Regions from separate parts of the Paenibacillus cineris genome, predicted to be linked through region 1. Evidence: riboswitches for the same ligand, from Rfam matches in the RefSeq annotation. Region 1 holds a riboswitch; the other holds the start of a gene.
The links. Region 1 has a riboswitch for cobalamin ahead of KI379_RS01395 (ABC transporter substrate-binding protein). Riboswitches for the same ligand answer to the same signal wherever they lie in the genome.

Region 1 (3,176 bases):
TGCGGGAGAGGATTTTCCGGTTATAGGCAGAGGCTGGTTTGCCGTGAATCAGCACCTCGCCGCTGCTGACCTTCTCCACGCCGGAGATCAGCTGCAGCAGCGTTGACTTGCCGCTGCCGTTCGGCCCGATAATCCCCCACCATTCGCCTTCCCGAACCGACCAGTTGAGGCCATGGAGAGCTGTGATGCCGCCATACTGTTTCCCTGCTTCCCTGATCTCGATCATGTCCATCTCCCCTTCCGCTGCTTTTTGTTCCGGTACAGCAAATAGGCAAAAAACGGAGCGCCTACGAAGGCCGTCACCACGCCGAGCGGAATCTCCGTCGGCGCCAGCAGGGAGCGGGCGATCGTGTCAGCCCAGACCATGAAGACAGCTCCGCCGATGGCCGACAGCGGAACGATCAGCCGGTAATCGGGACCGGTGATCAGTCGGATCACATGCGGAATGACGAGTCCGACGAACCCTATAATGCCCGCAACCGACACCGCGGCAGCCGTGAGCAGCGTGCTGACGAGCAGCACCCCCAGCTTCACACGATCCACGTTCATTCCCATATGGGCCGCCTGCCGCTCACCTAAGGACAATAGATTCAGCGCGCGGGTCCGGCTCCAGACCACCGCAAATCCCACCAGAAAATACGGCAAAAGGATGGCCGTATACGACCATCCACGCAGGCTGAGGCTGCCCATTGTCCAATATATAATTTCATTGATCGTCCGGTTCGACATCGCCGAAAGGAAGGATACGACCGCTCCGAGAAAGGACTGCATCACCACGCCTGACAGAATCAGGCTGTTCGTCGGAATTTTTCCGCTCTCCCTGGCCAACGCGATGACCATCCACAGCGTCAGCATTCCGGTCACGAAAGCGACCGCAGGCAGCGTCCAGCCGCCGAAAAACGAATACTGCAGCCCGAAAAAGATCAGGAACGACGCGCCTACCGCCGACCCCGAGGAAACCCCGAGCGTAAACGGATCGGCGAGCGGGTTGCGCAGCACGCCCTGAAATCCCGAGCCGGCCACGGCCAGAGCCGCGCCGACCAGCATGCCCAGCAGAATCCGCGGCAGCCGCACCTTCACAATAATCTGCTCAAACGATGCGTTCCACGTCGGGTCGATATGGCTCCCGATCCATGGAATCCGGTGCAGCAGAATGAGGGCGATGTCCCGGATCGGCAGCGCGACCGAGCCGATCCCCAGACAGATCAGCAGGGTCAGGACGAGCAGGACGATGCCGATTCCTCCATAGCCTGCCAGCTTTTTGCTCATTATTTAAACAGGTCCGGATAAATGGCCTTCGCCACTTCCTTCAAGCCCTGCGTGACGCGCGGGCCCGGACGGCTCAGCAGATTGTCGTCAAGACCGATGACCGCATCGTTCTTGACGGCTGTAATCTGGTCCCAGCCGCTGCGGCCTTTAATGATGTCGCCAAGGCTTTTCTTCGTCTTCTCGTCGATGACGCTGTTGGCATACAAAATCACGTCCGGGTTGTCCTTGATGATTTTCTCTTCGCTGATTTCGCTCCAGCCCTCGGTGTCCGCCGCCACGTTCACGCCGCCGGCCAGGGTGATCAGCTCATCCATGAACTCGCCCTTGCCGACCGTCCAGCCCGGGGAAAATTCGATGTATACCTTTTTCTTCTGCTCCGGCGTCAGCGATTTGACTGCTTCGGTAACCTCATTTTCCTCCTGCTTCATCTTGTCGACCACCGCTTTGGCTTCCGCCTGATGGTCGGTGATGAGGCCGTAGGTTTCGATATTTTTGATGACGTCATCGACCGTTTTCGGATCGGTCTTGAAAATTTGAATGCCAAGGTCGCGCAGCTTCTTCACCGCTTCCTCGCTCATCGAAATGCCCGTGAATACGATGTCCGGCTGGGCCGCAATGATCGCTTCCTCGTTCGGTTTAGTAATGCCGCCCATTTTCGCCTTGGACTTGGCTGCTTCCGGATAATCGTCATAATCGGATACCCCAACGATCTCGCTGTCCAGACCAATCGCAAAGAGCGCCTCCGTCTCTGCAGGAGATACCGAGATAATATGCTTCGGCGCTTCCTTGAAAGTAAAGGACTCTCCCGTCGCATCCTGAATGGTCAGCGGATAGGTTGTTTTCAGTTCGTCTGTCTTTGTCTGCGACGCACTGTTATCCGTGTTTTGCTCCGTTTGGGCAGCAGGCTGCTGCGAGGCGGAGCTATCTTCGTTCTTGGCGCCGCAGGCGCTCAATGATAAGGCAAGCAGCAGCGCCGCAAGGCCTGTGGACCAGCGTTTCAAGGTTACGTTCATGATTTCTTTCTCTCCCTCTTTGTCTATCGAATAATTTGCACAAAAGAGGCCTGACCGGTATACGAAAACGGAATAAACCTGACGGAAATGCTAGAGTTGCAGCGCCACTGCTCACCATGAGCAGGCGTATGGCGTCTGCCCTCCATTCTTTGTCAACTAAAAAACCCTGACTCTTGTTCGATCAAGAATCAGGGATTACGTCTGCACGGAACATCCCGCGGCATCGCCGCGATGGACCGGTGTGCCTTGTAGCATGCTGCGAGGTCAAGTGGTCAAGCTAATGCTTGCTTGAGCTGCGGCGAACATGCGTTATGAAGGGCACGTGAAACGTAATCCTTTCCTCGAAGGACCGTCATTTCCTCTCGTGAGGCAGGTCTCCTGACTTACAGGCTGGGTAAAATCGTCCCCGCCTTCCCATCCCGTGTTGCTGCGGGACAGTGGCTTCCTGGGGACATACCTGTTTACAGTGGCGGGACCGTGCCGGAGTTGCACCGGCTTCCCTTTTCACCCGGATCAACGCTCGCCTTATACGGCAGACAGCTTCCGGGACCTCACAAGCACTCCTATTCAATTATCCTGGCCATGCTTCTTTTGTCCTGATTATAGGGGAAAAGCCTGCGGGTGACAATGGAATTTTTGTGTCCGGCATTTGCCGGGATACATATCCGGTCGCGTGCCCGGACGCGGGCCCGCAAGCATGTCCAAACTCGGGGGAACGGACGATTCGGGAAGCGCGCCCTTGCATGAAGGCTGCCTGAGCCCTTTCGCCGTTTCCCGTTGCCGGAGTGCAGAAAAGCTCTGACCGGTCGATGACGACCATTACCTTGTTTGCATCCTCTCTCAAGCTTCATTCACCAGCATACCGCTCCAACCGCCGGTTTCGTTAGTGAAGCT
Region 2 (3,176 bases), on a different contig from region 1:
TTAGCGATGATGACAAGCAGAATAAAGAGGACAAGAATGATACCGACGCTCGTCGACCAGCCGCCACCATAACCAACTCCACCAACTTCGCTCATGTGATATTCCCCTTTCTTCATAGGATCAGTTTTATTCTATGAAAGAAACCTTTCAGCGTTGTGGACAGAGTCAGCGGTTTAAAAGACTATTTTTCCTCGGTCCCGAGTGAGCCCACGGCTAGCTGGCGGGATTAGTACAACGCGTGCTACCCTAGTAATCCAACTTGTACGTGCCTAGATAGTGAGAAACTACTTTATTTATAATAAAAAAAGCCCCTGCCAGCACTTAGCCAGCAGGGGCTTCCTCATTCATGACTTTTTATTACCAACAGAATGCCTTAACAATAATTACCAACAAAATAAAGAGCACCAGGATAGCACCTACGTTGCTGTGCAAACCGTAACCGTATCCTACGCCACCAACAACACCGTCGCTCATACATGTACCTCCTTTGTAAGAAAGTTAATATTACAATATGTACATTCCACCATTTGGTATGGGTAAACGCACTTAAGATTTGATTTTTTTCCTGATTGAAAACGCCCGCTTCGAAAGCGGGCTTTGCCTTACATCAAGGAAGTTTTTATGAGCCACCATACTATATGCCCTGTATAGGTAATTGGTTCTTACATATAGGTCTTTATCATTCCTGAATCTTGTCCTAATTTGGAATACCTTGCACGCCTCTGGATTGCTCATGCTGCACTGCTAGGACCTGCGACAGTTGTCAGGGGAAATTCATTTTCTTTTAATTGATGGAAAAAACACGCTTTACTCGACTAAAGGGCAGAAAAATGGTAGAAGATCGCCCAAATCAACAAAAAAGACGCGGTCTCCGAAATCCGGAAAACCGCGTCCTGTAAGGCTTATGAAAGATGCTGGTGAAGGGAATTGAACCCCCGACCTACGCATTACGAGTGCGTTGCTCTACCCCTGAGCTACACCAGCGTGGAAAATGAAATTTTCCGTCAAACAAAAACTATTATACAACTTCTTCTCCAAAATGCAATACTTCATTGCGATTGGAATTTACTTCAATTTGTTGCGGACCGATTGCAGCTTCTGGGCGCTGGTTGAGGCTTTGTCCCGTCTGTCGTCGATTTTGACCGAAGTGGATACGCGCTGCGCGCCGGCCAGGAACGGGGCTTCGTGAAGGGCTGCTATCGCCTGCCATACATCCGGAAGAGCTCCCTCAATGATCGTGCTCATCGACGTCAGCTCGTAGCTGATCCCCTTCTGCTCCGCCAGCACCTGCTGCATTTGTGCCACATAGGAGCTCAGGCTGGTCGTGGCCGTTCCGATCGGAATGACCGTTACCTCTGCAATTGCCATGGTCGTGCGCCTCCTTTATCCTTTTACAAGCGGATCGAACTTTATTCCTAATTTTATTGTACCCGACCGCCTATGGAATCGCAAAAGGATAGCCCGCAAAATTTTTTATTCGCGTTTTTCCTGCAAATTCCGCCCGATTTCTACCTTTTCCCCCCCTCTAGAGCCTAATCTCCAATGGTTCACAGTAGCGCCCCGGGGGTCCATCTGGTATAATTCTCATTGCTCGTCTTTTAAGAGGAACTAGGTTTACAAACACAATATATTGGGTTAAATTAGTATGAAAGCAACCAAATATAGTGGAAACAGGTGAACACGGCTCGATTTGCCAGGCGTTCATAATAGGGAAGCACGGTGTGAATCCGTCACGGTCCCGCCACTGTAACCGGAAGGCCGAGAGCTCCGAGCTTTCGGCACGATATCGGCTGAGGCCACTGTCCGTCACGCGGACGGGAAGGCGCCGAATATCGCATTTTCGGGAGTCAGGAGACCTGCCTGTTTTGTCTCACGAAAGGCCTACGAGGAATAGGTGCGTGATGCCAGTCGATATCTATACATAGGGTGATAGATATTTTTTCCCATGCTCGTAAATAGGGCATACGGGATCTAGCGGCATTTTCGTACCTGTGCTTCAGGTTCTTCGGAAATGCCTTTTGTATGGGCAAGCACAGCAAGAGCTCCCTCTTAACAGCATCGTCCTACTTTCCGTTATACCAAATATACAAACTTTGAAAGGAGATCTGCACCATGCCGCAGCTCGTTACCAAACCGAACAACCGCCAGCTGGCTTTTGATGAAATCCGTCTCTCCGTTTATGCCGACCGAATCCTGGAGGGGCTGGAGACCCTGGACAAGGAGCGCCTCCTCCGGGGCGTGCAGAGCAAACTGCGCCGCGAGGAAGTCACCGGCGACGAAATCAGCAGCGCGTTCACGATGTCGGCGCTTGAGCTGGTCACCAAGGAGGAGCCGAACTGGAAGTTCGCCGCAGCGCGCTCACTGCTGACCTCCCTGTACAAGAAGGCCGCTTACAACCGCCGCTACAAAGCCTATCCTGACGAGCCATATGGTGCGTTCTACCCTCTCATTACCGAGCTGGTGCAAAAAGGAATCTACCGCGAGGAGCTCCTCACCTGCTATACAAAAGAGCAAATTGAAGAATTGGGCCGCTGCATCGATTACAAATGCGACCTGCTGTTCGACTATATCGGTCTGCTGACCCTGTCCGACCGCTACCTGGCGCATGATTTCGACGGACGCGTTATGGAGCTCCCGCAGGAGCGCTACATGGTCATCGCCATGTACCTGATGCATACTGAGCCAGAGGACAAGCGCCTTGAGCTCGTGAAGGAAGCGTATTGGGCCATGAGCAACCTGTACATGACCGCCGCTACGCCAACGATGTCCAACGCCGGCAAGAAGGTTGCTGGACAACTGTCCAGCTGCTTTATCGACACGGTGGACGACTCGTTGGAAGGGATTTTCGACTCCAATACCGACGTGGCCCGTCTCAGCAAAATGGGCGGCGGCATCGGCGTTTACCTCGGTAAAGTCCGGGCGCGCGGCTCCGACATCCGCGGTCACAAGAACACCAGCTCCGGCGTCATTCCTTGGATCCGCCAGTTGAACAACACGGCGGTCAGCGTTGACCAGCTCGGTACCCGTAAAGGTGCGGTTGCGGTCTACCTGGACGTCTTCCACAAAGACATCCTGGCCTTCCTGGATCTGAAGCTGAACAATGGCGACGAGCGCATGAGAGCGCATGACGTGTTCCATGGCGTGTGCCTGCCGGATCTGTTCATGGAGGCCGTTGA

Region 2: it holds a riboswitch for cobalamin, as region 1 does, so the genes downstream of both, KI379_RS23095 (ribonucleoside-diphosphate reductase subunit alpha) here and KI379_RS01395 (ABC transporter substrate-binding protein) in region 1, are expected to answer to the same signal.

What each region holds. Positions count from the first base shown of each region.
Region 1 covers NZ_BORU01000001.1:256,095-259,270, reverse strand. The annotation lists gene KI379_RS01405 (ABC transporter ATP-binding protein) at 1-226, opposite strand, end outside; gene KI379_RS01400 (FecCD family ABC transporter permease) at 223-1,269, opposite strand; gene KI379_RS01395 (ABC transporter substrate-binding protein) at 1,269-2,282, opposite strand; cobalamin riboswitch at 2,634-2,851, opposite strand; gene KI379_RS01390 (histidine phosphatase family protein) at 3,123-3,176, opposite strand, start outside.
Region 2 covers NZ_BORU01000002.1:504,204-507,379, reverse strand. The annotation lists gene KI379_RS23115 (sporulation protein YjcZ) at 1-95, opposite strand, end outside; gene KI379_RS23110 (YjcZ family sporulation protein) at 358-474, opposite strand; tRNA gene KI379_RS23105 (tRNA-Thr) at 913-984, opposite strand; gene KI379_RS23100 (MTH1187 family thiamine-binding protein) at 1,066-1,368, opposite strand; cobalamin riboswitch at 1,656-1,878, shown strand; gene KI379_RS23095 (ribonucleoside-diphosphate reductase subunit alpha) at 2,113-3,176, shown strand, end outside.